One region of the Pseudomonas sp. FME51 genome, then DNA from elsewhere that is predicted to be linked to it. Evidence: riboswitches for the same ligand, from Rfam matches in the RefSeq annotation. Region 1 holds a riboswitch; the other holds the start of a gene.
What was found. Region 1 has a riboswitch for glycine ahead of INT39_RS05450 (D-amino acid dehydrogenase). Riboswitches for the same ligand answer to the same signal wherever they lie in the genome.

Region 1 (8,604 bases):
CATCGTGAATTCTTTCGTGTTGGCAATGAAGGGGTATCCACTCCGCAGGTTTCTCTTATAGCCCGGGTTGTCCAAGAGCCGTTACCCGGAGAAACAGGAGAATATAAGAGGGACAAACTATCCAATACAGAGCTGGAAAATCTTTTAAAACTCGCCGTCCAGCTCTATGACAAGGAAACCCAGAGAAGCGAATTTTGGCAGCGAGTGTGGCTGCCAGCCTTGATAGCAGCGACTTCAACTGGGGTGGCAATTATAAATATGATTGTGAGCTTCGCGTGATAGCTCATAGAGGGGTTAAACTTTAATCTGGCCGAAATCAGTCACTTTATTATTAAATCAACAAACCCCGGCGAACCGGGGTTTGTTGTTAGCGCCAGGAATAACCGGGCAGATTGGAATTAAACTTTCATCTAACCCAATTAGTCGACTATGAGTTAACGGCAGCTCGCGGAAAGGTATTTAAACTCGATACCTGTGGCAGAACCCGTCTCACACTTCCATGCTTTAATTGGAGTCAAACCTGTACTGACATACCCAGCAGCCGCCATAGCGGTAGCACCCGCTGCATCGCTATAAGGAACCAGCTGCGGCCGTCAATGTACCTGACCCCTTTATGGCCCGAGGTGATAAATCGAAGGCATAAAAAACCCCCATACGGGGGGCTTTTTTTATACGAGGAAGCAATTAAGGTTAAATTGCGTCGCAAGTAGCAGGACGAACACCATCAGGAAGGTCAGAAGTGCACACCCATTGACCAGTCGAAACGGTATAGGTAAAGATTACCTCTTGACCAGATACCCTGTCGTTAACCCCGGTAGTTGCAAACGTGGCAGTCAGCGCACAGGACTCAGTCCCTTCTACTGATGGAGTGATTGATGCCACATATTTACCAGACAGAGTATAGCCACTGTCTTCATGAAGAGCGCCTGCTGGTTTGCCGGGGGTGCCGGGGGTGCCAGCAACTGCATCTACCGCATCGTCATCACTGCAAGCATGCGCTAGGCCTGAAGTACCGGAAATATCAATAATTGGAGTTTTCAGGCCGCCGAGTAGGTTTACAGCTTCTGCGGCCTGGGCGCGGGCCGTATAGTCTTGATACGCAGGCAATGCGATAGCCGCCAAAATACCAATGATCGCAACCACGATCATCAGTTCAATAAGAGTAAAACCTTTCTGCATTTGAGCTTTCATTTCTCAACTCCATTTGTATGTGAGATAGCCATTGGGCTGAAAGGACCATTGCAGCTTCCATTCCAGGCTTTTATTTAAAAGGCCCGGCAGTGCTACGGGCCGCGGTGGGCGGTAGTTTGCGGGTCATGGGGGCTTGCGCTGCTGGCAATAGTGTTTACTATTCCAAATCCCGGAAGGCGTTAGGCGCCCACCTGGCACAGCTGGAACTGTGCCAGCCGCTCAGCTTGGCACAGCAGATGCCATGCCAAAGTTCACTCAAGGACATAATGTGAAAGCAATCAGCCTGGACTCCGCCATCATCGTTACCGAAATCAGCAAGCGTACGCTTTGGCGTCGATTGACCGATGGCCAGATCACCCGCCTGGAGAATGACGAGCGCGGCCGGGCGATGTTGGCTTTCGATGATCTGATACCGATGCTGTGCGTTTCAGTCGAGCCCGTGGATTACGATCTGTTTATTGATGCAGATGCGGGTGATGTCGAGGCGCAAAATGATCTGGCGCTATTGTTTCTTGGGGCAGACAAGCCCGAGATCGCTCTGTATTGGCTGCAGTCAGCTGTCACGGCTCAGCAGTCAGTAGTCAGTAGTCAGCGTGGATGCAATACATAACCTTGCCCAGCTTTATATCAAGGGAATTGGTGTGCCGAAGGATGAAAATACCGCTTTGATGTGGCTGGCCAAGGCGGCAGCGCATGGGCATGTGATTGCCAAGCAGCAGATGGCGGCGTTGATGCAGCGCGCGGTGAAAACGGAAAACTGAGGCTCGCGAGCGGGTGCACTCGCTGCGGCGGTAGTTAGAACTTAATACCGACGTTAACCATCGTCGCTGCGGCGCCTAGCAGCACCAGGTCAACACCGACCGGTCCACAACTGGCGCCAACAGAAGGAATGACCACCGGCGCGATGCCAAAGTGGTTTAACGGGATTTTATCGCGGTACTCACCCTTATACCCATGCATCAAACCCGCGGTGAGCTTGGCATTGAAGGGCGTACCCGAAAAATCGAAACGTTTCCCGCCATAGGCATAATAAGAGCGTCCGCCGAAGGAATGGCGGAAAGTCGCCGCACCCCATAGGTAGCTGTTCTCGCGGTGACGCTCAATGCCGATCAAATCCTGATGGTTATTATGATCCGGCTGGGGACTGAAGTGAGTGGTCCAGACACTGCCCTGCACATACCAATAGGGCTCAGCAGGAACGGGCGCGACTAACTCGCCGAGTAATTCTTTAGTCTCGTCCAGCAGATCCACTTTGCCTGCTGCTTCGGCGTTGCTGTGCAGGCAAATGAAGGCTCCGCCCAACAGCAGTGTCGTCGCCCGTCGAATGCCCGGATAACTACGCTGCCCCATTACTCGCCCCACCGTGGCAGCATGCTTTGCTCGATGCCCAGCTGGTTGAGAATCCGCGCCACGACAAAATCCACCAGGTCATAGATGGATTGAGGCTTGTGATAGAAGCCGGGGCTGGCGGGGAGGATTACGGCTCCCATCTGGCTGAGCTTGAGCATATTTTCCAGGTGGATGGTGGAATAGGGGCTTTCTCTCGGCACCAGGATGAGTTGCCGACGCTCCTTGAGTGCCACGTCAGCGGCGCGTTCGATCAGGTTGTTGCTGGCGCCGCTGGCGATGGCTGACAAAGTGCCGGTGCTGCACGGGCAGACGACCATGGCTGAGGGCGCGCCAGAGCCGGAGGCGACCGGGGCCATCCAATCCTGTTTACCGTAGACGCGAATCTGCCCTGGTCTGGCATTGTATTGTTCGGTAAGAAACTGCTCCAGCGCCTGGGGCTTGGGTGGCAACTGCATGTCGGTCTCGGTGGCCACGACCAGCTGGGCAGCCTGCGAGATGAGAAACAGCACCTGCACCTCGGCCTGGACCAGACACTCCAACAGGCGCAGCGCATATTGCGCGCCGGATGCACCGGTTACTGCCAGTGTCACTCTCCGCTCAGCCATGCTTGATCTCCAGCGCTTGCTTCATGCGTTGATGGATGCCGCCAAAGCCGCCGTTACTCATGATCACGATGCGTGTACCGGGCGCGGCGCGGGCCACCACCTGATCAATGATGGCATCGATATCGGTCATGACCTGTGCCGGAACCGGGCTTTGTTCGACCACGCCGTCCAGCGACCAGTCCAGGCCTGCCGGCTGATACCAGACAACCTCGCTGGCGTCTTTCACACTGGCCGGCAAAGCGGCCATGTGGCTGCCCAAACGCATGGTGTTGGAGCGTGGCTCGATCACGGCAACAAGCTGCTCGCCACCAATCTGTGCGCGCAATCCGGCGAGGGTGGTTGCTATGGCGGTGGGATGGTGGGCGAAGTCGTCGTACAAGGTGATGCCGTTGATCTCGGCCAGTTTCTCCATGCGCCGCTTGGGGCTGGCAAAGCCAGCGAGCGCGGCGATGCCTTGTTGTGGTGTAACGCCGACATGCCGCGCTGCCGCCAGGGCAGTCAGTGCATTGGCTACGCTGTGCGCGCCCGTCTGCTGCCATTCGGCAACGCCCTGCAATACGCCATCGAGCCAGACTTCAAAGCGCGAGCCGTCGGCTGCCAGCAATCTGGCCTGCCAGTTGCCGTCCTCTCCGGTCGTCTGGCAAGGCGTCCAGCAGCCCATGTCGACTACCCGTTGCAACGCCTGCTCCTGTTGCGGATAGATGATCAATCCACTGGAGGGAATGGTGCGCACCAGATGGTGAAACTGCCGTTCAATGGCGGGCAGGTCGGGGAATATGTCGGCGTGATCAAATTCGAGATTGTTCAGAATGGCAGTGCGCGGGCGGTAATGGACGAACTTCGAGCGCTTATCGAAGAAGGCACTGTCGTATTCGTCTGCCTCCACTACAAAGAATGGCGTGTCGCCCAGACGGGCGGAAATGCCAAAGTTCTGCGGAACTCCGCCAATCAGAAATCCGGGCGCCATGCCGGCATCTTCGAGAATCCAGGCCAGCAGGCTGGAGGTGGTGGTCTTGCCGTGGGTTCCGGCGACTGCCAGCACCCAGCGGTCCTGCAGCACATAGCGAGCCAGCCATTCGGGGCCGGAGGCGTAGGGAATACCCTTGTCCAGCACGTACTCCACTGCCGGGTTACCACGCGACAGGGCATTGCCGATGACCACCATGTCCGGTGCAGGGTCCAGATGCGCGGCGTCATATCCTTCCATCAACTGAATGCCCTGGGCTTCCAGCTGAGTACTCATGGGCGGATAGACGTTGGCGTCGGAGCCGCTGACCTGATGTCCGAGATCCCGCGCCAGCAGGGCCAGCGACCCCATGAACGTACCGCAAATACCGAGAATGTGCAGATGCATCGGCCAACCCTGTAGTCAATCTGTCAAGCGGCCGATACTAACATGGGCTGCCCCCTCCCCCCAGTCCTCGCATCTGGTATGCCGCTGGGAAGAAGGGCTGACACTACCCGACAGGCAATCATGCAAAATGGCGTCCATTCAGCTATCATGCGCGCCATTCTTTCGCCAACCATCGTTCTGCAGTCAGTGACAGACCTCGTGCAACCGTTTCGGTAGTCGGTTGTCGTATCTGGCATCAGCCCACACATCATGGAGTCAGCATGACCGTCAAAAATGCCTTTTATGCCCAATCAGGCGGAGTAACCGCAGTCATCAACGCCTCCGCTGCCGGGGTGATTGAAGCTGCGCGCCAGCATCCGGACCGCATCGGTAAAGTCTATGCTGGTCGCAATGGCATTATTGGCGCCCTGACCGAGGACCTGATCGATACCAGCCTCGAGTCAGCGGAAAATATCGCTGCCCTGCGCCACACCCCTTCCGGTGCTTTCGGCTCTTGCCGTTACAAGCTGAAAAGTCTGGAAGCCAACCGCGCTGAATACGAGCGTCTGATCGACGTATTCAAGGCCCATGATATTGGTTACTTCTTCTATAACGGCGGCGGCGATTCTGCAGACACCTGCCTGAAGATTTCCCAGCTGGCGGAAACCATGGGCTACCCGATTCAGGCCATTCATGTGCCGAAGACAGTCGACAACGATCTGCCGATCACCGACTGCAGCCCCGGTTTTGGTTCGGTCGCCAAGTATGTTGCCACCTCCATCCGCGAGGCGGGCTATGACGTGGCCTCCATGTGCGCCACCTCGACCAAGGTGTTCATCCTCGAAGTCATGGGCCGTCACGCCGGCTGGATCACCGCCGCTTGCGGCCTGGCCAGCGAAGCCGAAGGCGAGGCGCCGCACATCCTGCTGTTCCCCGAAATCGAGTTCGACGAAGCCACCTTCCTGGCCCGTGTCGATGAATGTGTAAAGACCCACGGCTATTGCGTGATTGGCGTTTCCGAAGGCATCAAGAACGGCGAAGGCAAGTTCCTTTCCGAAACAGGCCTGACAGACGCCTTCGGCCATGCGCAACTGGGCGGCGTTGCGCCAACCATTGCCAACCTGGTGCGCGACAAGCTCGGCTACAAATATCACTGGGCGGTCGCCGATTACCTGCAGCGTGCCGCTCGTCACATCGCTTCCAAAGTCGACGTGGATCAGGCCTATGCCCTGGGTCAGGCAGCCGTGCGTATCGCCCTGGAAGGCAAGAATGCCATCATGCCGGCGATTCGCCGCCTCGAAGACGCGCCCTACCGCTGGGACATCATCGAAGCGCCACTGAGCGAAGTGGCCAACGTCGAGAAGTTCATGCCGCGCGAGTTCATTACCGAGGACGGCTTCCATATCACCGACGCTTGCCGTGAGTACCTGTCGCCGCTGATTCAGGGCGAAGACACTCCGCCGTTCAAGAATGGCCTGCCGGATTATGTGCGCCTGCAGAACCTGCCGGTTGAGCGCAAGCTGCCCCCGTTCGACGTTTGAAACTGATCACTGTGCCCGCCAATCCACAGGACGGCGGGCACAGTGATGTGCTGGATTAAGGTTTAACTTGGTAAACCCTGCCCAAGCGCCTATAATCTCCGCCCATATTTTTCATGGCGTCAGCTACACAGACGTTCATCCCATTTCACCGTGTCCCGCATCAGGTAACCCATGAGCTACGACCAGATCCCAGCAGGCAAAGACGTCCCCAACGACATCTATGTCGCCATCGAAATCCCGGCCAACCATGCGCCCATCAAGTACGAGATCGACAAGGATAGCAACGCACTGTTCGTCGACCGCTTCATGGCGACACCGATGTTCTACCCGGCCAACTATGGTTTCATTCCGAATACCCTGGCCGACGATGGCGATCCGCTGGACGTGCTGGTAGTCACCCCTCACCCGGTTGCTCCTGGTGCAGTCATCCGCTGCCGTCCGGTCGGCGTGCTGCACATGACCGACGATGGTGGTGGCGATGCCAAACTGATTGCTGTCCCGCACGACAAACTCTCCGTGCTGTACAAGGACATCAAGGAACACACCGACCTGCCCGAGCTGCTGATCCAGCAGATCCAGCATTTCTTTGAAAACTACAAAGATCTGGAAGCCGGCAAGTGGGTCAAGATCGACCGCTGGGGCAATGCTGACGAAGCCCGTGCGGAAATTGTAAAGGCAGTAAACGCTTACCAAAAATAAGCGTTTTGCCGAATAGGAGCCCGGCCACAAGCCGGGCTTTTTTATGCCTGCTCATCCGAAAGTTTAAGGTTACAACGGCGATTTTTTCTGGCAGGGTAGTTGCCATGATTACACCGGCTTGCTGCATGGCGGACTGGTGAAGATCGAAGTGATATCGGGAGAGACTGCCGGCGTGATCGCCGCAGCGCCGAAGGAGCAACCGCCCCGGAAACTCTCAGGCAAAAAGGACCGCTATCACCGGTGAACTCTGAAGAGTCGTCCGCAATCGTCAGCGGGCGCACCGAAGGAGCAAGCGGAAGCGCGTGAGCGCCCCGTGAAACTCTCAGGTCCAGGACAGAGGGGGCGCTCGCTGCGCATTGGTGCGCGCGGGCTCGAACCCTGACGTATCTGGAGCGACAACAATGAAAAAAATCGCTGTCATTGGTGGCGGAATCACCGGCGTCACTACTGCCTATGCCCTGGCCAAGCGCGGCTTCTCGGTCACACTGTTCGAGAAACACCGCTACGCCGCAATGGAAACCTCCTTTGCCAACGGCGGCCAGCTATCCGCCTCGAACGCCGAGGTCTGGAATCACTGGTCAACTATCGTCAAGGGCCTGAAGTGGATGCTCAAGAGTGATGCACCACTGCTGGTCAACCCAAAACCCAGCTGGCACAAGCTCTCCTGGTTCGCCGAGTTCATCGGCTCGATTCCCCACTATCGCCAGAACACCATTGAAACAGCCCGTCTGGCGGTCGCCGCGCGTGAGCATCTTTTTTCCTGGGCCGAGGCAGAGGGCATCGACTTCGACCTGAAGAAGCAAGGCATCCTGCACATCTACCGCGACAAGGCCGGCTTCGAGCACGCCGGGCAGGTTTCCCGGTTGCTGGCCGAAGGCGGTCTACCCCGCCGAGCCGTGACCCTGGAGGAAATGCGCGCCATTGAGCCGACCTTGGCCGGCCAGTACTACGGCGGCTATTTCACCGAATGTGACTCCACCGGGGATATCCACAAATTCACCCACGGCCTGGCGGCTGCCATCGATCGCCTGGGTGTGCGCTGTCTTTATAATCAGGATGTGAAAGCGGTAGCGACCGATGGCCAGCGGGCCAGCGTGACCGTTGGTAGTACCACGGGCGACGAGGTGCAGCACTTCGACGGCATAGTCATCTGCGCCGGTACCGCGAGCCGCGACCTGGCTGCACAACTGGGCGATCGGGTAAATATCTATCCGGTCAAGGGCTACTCCATCACCGTCAACCTGACCGACGAGATCAGTCGCGCTTCGGCACCGAACGTCAGTCTGCTGGACGACGAGACCAAACTGGTGAGCAGCCGTCTGGGCAATGATCGCTTCCGAGTGGCCGGCACCGCCGAATTCAATGGTTATAACCGTGACATTCGCGCTGACCGCATTCGTCCACTGGTGGACTGGGTGAACCAGTGCTTCCCGGGCGTCAACACCCGGAGCGTGGTGCCATGGGCCGGTTTACGCCCAATGATGCCAAACATGATGCCCAAGGTCGGACGCGGCAAATCACCATGCGTGTTCTACAACACCGGTCACGGTCACCTGGGCTGGACCCTGAGCGCCGTCACAGCGGACATGGTCGGTGGTGTTGTTGAGCAGACGCTGGGGAGCAATATAGCTGCTGAAGTCGCACAGCCGGCTTGAGTATGAGAAAAGCCGACCCACAAGGTCGGCTTTTTATTATGTCCAGAATACAGCAAGCCTGCGCCGCTTCAGATAGACGCCCCCCTGGGCGCAAACATGATGATCGCCATTCCCAGAATGGCCACAGCTGACCCAACCAGGTCCCAGATTGTCGGCTTGATGCCGTCCACCAACCAGAGCCAGATAATGGCCGTGCCGATATAGACACCTCCATAGGCCGCATAGACCCG
Region 2 (8,604 bases), on a different contig from region 1:
TGGTGGCGTGGCTGCGGTAGTAATGGTCCTTGATGTGTTGCATGTTCACGGTCGCTGCCACACCGGGCCACTGGTACAGCTCGCGCACATAAGCCGACAGATTGGGGTAATCCACAATGCGCTTGAGGTTGCATTTGAAGTGGCCGTGGTACACAGGGTCGAAGCGAATCAATGTGGTGAACAGCCGCCAGTCGGCTTCGGTCAGGGCGTCGCCCAGCAGGTAGCGCTGACCGGATAGACGTTGCTCAAGCTCATCGAGCATATCGAACAGCGGCCAGAATGCCTGCTCGTAGGCTTCGGTGGTGGTGGCAAAGCCGGCCTTGTATACGCCGTTGTTGATGCGGTCATAAACACGCTCATTGATCTCGTCGATCTGTGCGCGCAGTGCTGCTGGATAGTAATCGCCCGGCTTGGCGCCGATACCGTCAAAAGCGCTGTTGAGCATGCGGATGATTTCCGCCGACTCGTTGTTGACGATTCGCTGCTGTTGTTTGTCCCACAATACCGGCACCGTGACCCGGCCGCTGTAGTCGGGATCATTGGCGGTATAGACCTGATGCATGTAATCAGCACCATTCAACGGGTCGGCAACGACGCCTGCATCGGGGTCGAAGGTCCAGCCATGTTCGCGCATCAGCGGGTTGACCACGGATAGGCTGATCATGTCTTCCAGCCCTTTGAGCGCGCGGAAGATCAGCGTGCGGTGAGCCCAGGGGCAGGCCAGGGAGACGTACAGATGGTAGCGGCCTGCTTCGGCATGAAAGCCACCGTCGCCGGTAGGGCCGGCGCTGCCATCGGCGGTGATCCAGTTGCGGTATTGTGCTTCAGTGCGGACGAAACGGCCTTGGGTGGAATCCGTGTCATACCATTTGTCGACCCATTGTCCATCGATAAGCAGACCCATGTTCTGTTCTCCTGTGAAGGGAATGAAAAGCTGTCTCTGTTACAGACAAGCTTGATGGGTCCATGGTCTATCGATTCTGGGCTGATGTTAAGCGCAAAAACAGCCGCTAATATATCTATTAATTAGATGTGTTGGCGGGTGATGGGCAGGGCTGAAGTGCAGTCCGGATGCCGGAGCTGCGCTGGAATCAGTCGTTCCAGCGGCCCGGCTCATAGGAAAACACCGGCAGCGACAGCGACCAGCGGATGGCTGACAGACGCAGGGCCAGGCCGCAGCTGAACGAGGCCAGCAGGGTGACGTCATGATTGACGCCCAGTTCGAGCAGGCTGAGATACAACAGCGCCACCAGCAGCGAGACGCTGGCATACAGCTCCTTGCGCAATACCATAGGGGTACGATTGCACAGCAGATCGCGCAGGATGCCGCCGAAGATACCGGTGGTGATACCGGCCATGATGACCACGGGCGTCTCATAGTCCAGCCGCAACGCGACGTTGCAGCCGATGACGGTAAAGGCAATCAGACCCATGGCGTCGAGGATCAGGAACAATGAATGCAGGCGATGCATGAATCGCGCAATCAGCATGGTCAACAGGCCAGCGGAGATGGTCAGGTAGATGTACATCGGGTGCTGGGTCCAGGTGACCGGATAGTTGCCCAGCAGCATGTCGCGGACCGTTCCGCCGCCCAGTGCAGTGATGAAGGCAATGAAGGCAACACCGAACATGTCCATGTTGCGCCGGCCTGCGGCAAGGGCGCCGGACATGGCCTCGGCGGTAATGGCTATCAGATAGACGTAAAGGAGCACACAGGTATCCTCCGAACTGTGTTGCCTCTCCCCCTGTCCTTTTACCTGAGAGTTTACGCAGTCATTGACTGCTTGCCCCTTCGGTGGGTTGCCTGGCAACCTCTCTCCAGCTGGCGTTACGGTTGCACCGAGTGCCATACATGGCAACTTGGGCTTCCGGATCTGATTCGCAGTAACGGTGCCTGAGCGATTATGGGAGTTTGCGCCTTCGGCGGAGGCGCGTGGCCTCTCTCTCCTGCGAGCCGGCGATTATACATAAAGCGCCGGGTATTGGTATCTCTGGCTGACCGATTGTCACAGGTCGGCGGTGGCGCGGCAGATTGGTTACACTGAGGCCTGTTATCGTCATCGCGTTGCCGATGAAATGATCTGACCAAGCGGGGTGACCCATGTACCAGCAGATACTCGAGTTCTGGTTTGAGGAGCTCAAGTCGGCTATGTGGTGGAAGAGGGATGAGCAACTGGACCAGTTGATTGGCCAGCGCTTCGGCGCGCTGCATCTACAAGCGATCAGCGGCGAATTATGGCAATGGCGTGCCACAGCGGAAGGCCGACTGGCCGAGATCATTCTGCTGGATCAGTTTTCACGCAATATCCATCGCGGTCAGCCTGAGTCCTTTGCCCATGATGGCATGGCGCTGGCGCTCGCTCAGGAAGCCATCGCTGCTGGCGCGGACATGGCGCTTCCGGTGATGCAGCGCAGCTTCATTTATCTGCCATTCATGCACAGCGAGTCGCTGCTGATCCATGAACGGGCGGTAGTGCTGTTTGGCACGCCCGGGATGGAAAGCAGTCTGAACATTGAGCTGCAGCACCGGGATATTCTGCGGCGCTTCGGTCGCTACCCGCATCGCAACAAGATTCTGGGGCGAATCTCCACCGAGGAGGAGCGGGTATTCCTGACTCAGCCGGGCTCTTCGTTCTGAGCGCCGATCCGCCGTATCTGTACCAACTTTTTATGAGGAGTACCCTATGCGCTTCAACACTCTGACGCCCGCACCGCTTGCAGCGGCTGTCGTTACCCTGGCTGGCTGCAGTACGAATGTCACGGAGCGTGCTACCACCGAGCCATTCCATGCCGAGCTGAACTGTGCTCGCCTGCCGATTACCGCTACACAGCAGGATGGTGATCAGTTGTTATTGAGCGCCAAGGGTGAGCAGTTTGTGTTGACCCAGGCGATCAGTGCTTCAGGCGCCCGGTATGTCGCCGAAGGTGAGCCGGAAACCAGTCTGTGGTTCAAGGGTGAACAGGCCAGATTGGTACTGCAGGGGGTGGAGTACCCGCACTGTGCGCCATCGACTGCGATCATCGAGCCGTTTCGCGCCTCGGGCAACGAGCCCTTCTGGTCGGTGATGTTGGAGGGGGGCATGTTGACCCTCAATCGGTTGAACGAAGGCGAGTTACCCGCTCAGGCCTATGCTGCCGGCGAAGCGGACGGGTATTTTTACACACAGGGCAGTCATCCGGTCAGCCTCGAGGTCAGTGATCAAATATGCCAGGACAGCATGAGCGGCATGCTGTATCCGCAACAGGTCAATGTTCAGGTGGAGGGTACCCGTTTGAATGGGTGCGGCGGTGACCCGGCGCGATTGCTGCAGGGCGGTGAATGGGTGGTGGAAGACATCAATGGCGGCGGTATCATAGACCGCTCGCGCGTGACGCTGAATTTTGGGGCGGATGGTCGGGTAACCGGGCGCTCCTCCTGTAACAACTTCATGGGAGAGTATCAGCTGACCGGGGAAGGCCTGAGCATCAGCCATCCGGCCACCACACGGAAAGCCTGCGCGCCATCGCTGATGGAGCAGGAACAGCGAGTGTTGCACAATCTGGACACACTTCAGCGCTTTGACATCGACGACACCGGCGCATTATTGCTGCATTCTGCCGATGGCTCACTTAAGGCCCGACTGGAATACTGATAACAACTCAAGGAGATTCATATGCTGGCGCTGGTACTGGGTTTGCTACTTTTTCTGGGCGTACATTCCACACGCCTGTTTGCCGCAGACTGGCGGGCTGCGCAGGTCAGCCGTCTTGGACTGCTACCGTGGAAAGGGATGTATGCCATTGTCGCTCTGATCGGCTTGGTGCTGATCATCTGGGGTTACGGGCAGGCACGTCTGTCGCCGACCTGGCTGTGGGTCTCGCCGGTCTGGACTCGCCACCTGGCGGCATTGCTGACCATCCCGGCCTTCATTCTGCTGGCCGCGGCCTATGTGCCCGGGACACGCATCAAGGCCCGCACCGGTCACCCGATGCTGCTGGGCGTGAAGTTCTGGGCCATTGCCCATCTGATCGCCAATGGCACGCTGGCTGATCTGTTGCTCTTTGGCGGCTTCCTCGCTTGGGCTGTGGCATTGTATGTGGTGTCGCGCCGTCGCGATCGTCTGGCTGGTGTGAGCTATCCAGCGGCGGGCTTCAGCCGGGATGCGATCGCGATTGTGGTCGGGCTGGTGGCCTGGGTGGTATTTGCCCTGCTGCTGCATGGTCCGCTGATCGGCGTCAAACCCTTCGGCGGCTGACCTGCTGGCTGGTTGAGGTGGCGGCGATCTCAGGTCGTCGTCGCCAAGGTTGTCGAGCTGTTGTCCATCACACGGGCAGTCTCACTGCCGCGTCAGGAGCATCATCATGCAGTTGCTGTATCCCGAGATAAAACCCTTTGCCCGCCATGATCTGGCTGTCGAAGCGCCCCACGTACTCTATGTCGATGAGAGTGGCCAGGCAAATGGCCTTCCGGTGGTGTTCATCCATGGCGGCCCGGGGGGTGGTTGTGACAGCCTCAGTCGGCGCTTCTTCGACCCATCGGTCTATCGCATCATCACTTTCGACCAGCGCGGCGCCGGGCGTTCCATCCCCCACGCCAGCCTGGAGAACAACACTACCGCTGCGCTGATCGAGGATCTGGAAGCGCTGCGCGAGCATCTGCACATCGACAAGTGGGTGTTGTTCGGCGGCTCCTGGGGCTCAACCCTGGCGCTGGCCTATGCCCAGGCGCACCCGCAGCGGGTCAGCGGCATGATTCTGCGCGGCATCTTTCTGTGCCGTGACGAGGATATCCGCTGGTTCTACCAGGAGGGTGCCAGCCGGGTGTTTCCGGATTACTGGGAAGACTATCAGGCGCTGATCCCCGAGGATGAGCGCGACGACATGGTGGCGGCCTATTACCGCCGGCTGACCGGTGACGATGAGATCTGTCAGATGCACGCAGCGCGTGCCTGGTCCGGCTGGGAAGGCTGCTGTGCAACCCTGCGACCCAGCACCCAGGTGGTTGAGCGCTTTACCGAGACGCGGCGTGCCTTGGCCATGGCGCGTATCGAATGCCATTACTTCATCAACAAGGCCTTTCTCGAGCCGAACCAGCTGCTCCAGGATATGCCGAAGATCGAGCATATCCCGGGCATTATCGTGCATGGCCGCTATGACATGATCTGCCCGCTGGATAACGCCCACGCGCTTCATCAGCGCTGGCCGGGCAGTGAATTGCAGATTATCCGCGAGGCGGGTCATTCTGCGTCCGAAGCCGGCATTGCCGATGCACTGGTACGAGCGACCCAGAGCATGGCGCGGCAACTGCTGCAGCTGGCGCCGGAGGCGGAATAAGTGAAGGGATTGTTGCAACGGGTCAGTCAGGCCCGCGTTGAAGTTGAAGGCGGCATAGTGGGTGCGATTGATCATGGTCTGCTGGTACTGGTCGGCATCGAACCTCAGGACGACCAGGCCAGCGCCGACAAGCTGTTGCACAAGCTGCTCAACTATCGGGTTTTCAGCGATGCCGAAGGCCGCATGAACTGCTCGGTGCAGGATGTGCAGGGCGGATTGCTATTGGTATCCCAGTTCACGCTGGCCGCTGATACGCGCAAGGGCTTGCGTCCGGGGTTCTCCACGGCGGCGCCACCGGAGCAGGCCGCCGCGTTGTTCGATTATCTGCTGGCGCAGGCCCGGAAGAGCTGGCCACAGGTGGCTACCGGACGCTTTGGTGCGGATATGCAGGTGCATCTGATCAATGACGGACCAGTGACCCTGCTGTTGGAAACCTGATTTCAGCTCGCCTGAAAGCGCCCCCACAACAGAACCAGCACTGTTGCAGCAACGCCCCAAGCGAGCATGGCCAGCAACAGGGTGGCGGGCAGCGGCAGCCGCCCTGCGCTCCAGGCGACCACGGCCAGATAGATGGCATAGGGCAACAGCGACCATAAGCCGAAGATGGCGGTAGTACGTAAATCCGCCGCCGGACGCGCGCTGCCGATGATGTAGTGAGCGATCACCGCAAAGGTCGGAAACAGCGGCACCAATCCGGCGATATAGAAACTTTTCGAGCGCGCCAGCAGCGCAATGAGCAGAACCGCCAGTGCGCCGAGCAGCGCCTTGAATGCAAGTGAAATCATGAAGTCCATACCGGGCCGATGCGCTGCTCACGCTATGCCCGGCAGGTTATCAAGTCAAGCGCGACACCCATTGTGAGAGTGGATTGTGGGAGCTGACTATAGGAGCGTTCACCGCGCCTTAGCCCAGCGCTTCCTCCACGAATTCCAGCCGATCCTGGCCGAAGAACATATCGTCACCGACGAAGAAGGTCGGGGCACCGAATACGCCTCGCTCAATGGCTTCTTCGGTGATCTGACGCAGCCGGTCTTTCACCGCGGGGTCGTTGATCTTCTGCAGGACTTCAGCAATATCGAAACCGTGGCGACCCAGCACGGCGGCGACTACCTCGGGATTCCCCATGTCCAGCTGGTCGACCCACATGGCCTGAAAGACCGCATCGACATAGTGTAGGAACTGCTCGGTACCCAGATAGGCGGCTGCGCCACGCATCAGCTGCATGGTGTTGATCGGGAAATACGGATTGTGCTGAAACGCCACCCCATAGCGCCGGGCGTAGCGCTGGAAATCCTGTCTGGTATAGCGCCCTTTGGCCGGTACGGTCGCCGGTGAGCTGTTGCCGGTGGCCTTGAACACACCGCCCAGCAGAATGGGTTGGTAGGCCAGTTCGGCGCCATGGCGCTGGGCTATATCGGCAATCTGGGTCCAGGCCAGGTAGCTGGCTGGGCTGCCCACATCAAAATAGAAATCGATTTTCTTGTTCATTGTCAGTTGTCCTGTGATGAGTGATGGGTTCAGAAGGTTTCCATCCATGGCCGCAGATCCAGCTCATGGGTCCAGGCATCCCGCGGTTGGCAATGCAATTGCCAGTATTGTTCGGCAATGTGTTCGGGATTGAGAATCCCGCCCTGATCTTTCAATGCATAGCGTTCGGGGAAGTTGTCACGGATGAAAGCGGTATCGATGGCGCCGTCGATGATCGGGTGCGCTACATGAATGCCCTGCGGCCCCAGCTCGCGGGCCATGCTCTGGGCCAGGGCGCGCAGGGCGAACTTGGCACCGGCGAAGGCGCTGAAACCGTCACCGCCACGCAGGGAGGCGGTAGCGCCAGTGAAGATGATGGTGCCGTGGCCACGCGGCAACATGGCCTTGGTCGCCTCCCGGCCGGTGAGAAAGCCAGATAGCGCAGCCATTTCCCAGACCTTGCGATATACCCGCTCGGTGGTTTCGGTGATGGAGAAGCGCACGTTGGCGCCAATGTTGAATACCACCACCTCAATCGGCCCTATGTCCCGTTCGATGCTGCTGAACAGCGCGACCATCTGTTCTTCACTGCGGGCATCGCAACCAAACGGATGGGCTTTGCCACCGGCGGTTTCGATGCTGCTGGCCAGCGGTTCCAGCTTGTCGGCCTGACGGCGGGTGATGCACAGGGTGAAACCCTCACGGGCAAAGCGTTGGGCTATGGCCCCGCCGGTGGCATCGCCGGCGCCGATGACAACAGCTACAGGTGGTCTGGACATGGTGACTCCTCATTGGTTCTTTTTTGGAACTCAAATGATAGTCAGTTTCTTTTTGGAACTTGTCAAGCTATCCTGTGGGCCTATACCCCGATTAAGGAGTCGATTATGCGCTGGGAAGAGCTGGATCAGCAGCCCTGTTCATTGTCCCGCACCCTGGCTGTGGTCGGTGATCGCTGGACCTTGCTGGTTCTGCGTGACTGCTTTCTCGGTGTGCGGCGGTTTGATCAATTCGAGAAGCGCCTCGGTGTTACCCGTCACCTGCTGGCTGATCGTCTGAAGAAGCTGGTCGAGCATGGCGTACTGGTCAAGGTGCCCTATCAAGAACGGCCGCTGCGCGAAGAGTACCGATTGACCGAGCGCGGGCTCGATCTGCATCCGGCGATCATGGCGCTGGTCAGTTGGGGTGACCGGCACATGGCCGATGAGCGCGGTGCGCCGATCCGACATATCCACAAGGGTTGTGGTCAGGTTATGCGGCCGGTCTCGGTCTGCTCCGAATGCGCTGAGCCGGTTGGTGCGCGGGATGTGCGGGTGGAAGTCGGTGAAGGTTGGCAGGATGAGGCCGGGGTGTTGTTTGCGCCGGCGGCTGGCTGATCAGAACAGCCGCGAAATCAGCGCGGTCACCGCCGTCTCCACACGCAATATGCGCTCACCCAGCTGTACCGGCTGAAAGCCTGCTGCGCTGAGCTTGTCGACTTCATAGGGAATCCAGCCACCTTCCGGGCCGACGGCCAGGCTTACCCGCCCCGTCAGTGCGCGTGGGCAGGCGGGGAAGTCACCGGGATGTGCCACCAGTGCGGTAGTGTCGGCAATCAGAGCGGGCAGATGATCCTCAACAAAAGGCTTGAAGCGTTTTTCGATACGCACCCTCGGTAACACCGTATCCCGTGCCTGCTCCAGCCCCAGCAGCAGGTTCTCGCGGATCACCTCAGGTTGCAGGAAAGGTGTCTGCCAGAAGCTTTTTTCTACCCGATAGCTGTTCAGCAGCACGATCTCGGCCACGCCAAGAGTGGCGCAGTGCTGCAGAATGCGGCGGAACATCTTG

Region 2: linked by a shared signal. The riboswitch ahead of INT39_RS15690 (trimeric intracellular cation channel family protein) and the one ahead of INT39_RS05450 (D-amino acid dehydrogenase) in region 1 are both predicted to bind glycine.

What each region holds. Positions count from the first base shown of each region.
Region 1 is NZ_JABUYN010000002.1:224,853-233,456, reverse strand. Features, by position in the region: gene INT39_RS05490 (pilin) at 691-1,191, opposite strand; gene INT39_RS05485 (hypothetical protein) at 1,460-1,801, shown strand; gene INT39_RS05480 (hypothetical protein) at 1,833-1,952, shown strand; gene INT39_RS05475 (sn-glycerol-3-phosphate transporter) at 1,987-2,541, opposite strand; gene INT39_RS05470 (flavin prenyltransferase UbiX) at 2,541-3,146, opposite strand; gene mpl (UDP-N-acetylmuramate:L-alanyl-gamma-D-glutamyl-meso-diaminopimelate ligase) at 3,139-4,500, opposite strand; gene INT39_RS05460 (6-phosphofructokinase) at 4,761-6,020, shown strand; gene ppa (inorganic diphosphatase) at 6,192-6,719, shown strand; glycine riboswitch at 6,865-6,960, shown strand; gene INT39_RS05450 (D-amino acid dehydrogenase) at 7,121-8,374, shown strand; gene INT39_RS05445 (YnfA family protein) at 8,443-8,604, opposite strand, start outside.
Region 2 is NZ_JABUYN010000009.1:16,697-25,300, reverse strand. Features, by position in the region: gene INT39_RS15695 (glutathione S-transferase family protein) at 1-904, opposite strand, end outside; gene INT39_RS15690 (trimeric intracellular cation channel family protein) at 1,092-1,712, opposite strand; glycine riboswitch at 1,736-1,832, opposite strand; glycine riboswitch at 1,873-1,960, opposite strand; gene INT39_RS15685 (DUF924 family protein) at 2,102-2,638, shown strand; gene INT39_RS15680 (META domain-containing protein) at 2,685-3,632, shown strand; gene INT39_RS15675 (NnrU family protein) at 3,654-4,235, shown strand; gene pip (prolyl aminopeptidase) at 4,342-5,313, shown strand; gene dtd (D-aminoacyl-tRNA deacylase) at 5,314-5,751, shown strand; gene INT39_RS15660 (GlpM family protein) at 5,754-6,095, opposite strand; gene INT39_RS15655 (2-hydroxychromene-2-carboxylate isomerase) at 6,217-6,801, opposite strand; gene INT39_RS15650 (SDR family oxidoreductase) at 6,831-7,559, opposite strand; gene INT39_RS15645 (winged helix-turn-helix transcriptional regulator) at 7,665-8,153, shown strand; gene INT39_RS15640 (16S rRNA (uracil(1498)-N(3))-methyltransferase) at 8,154-8,604, opposite strand, start outside.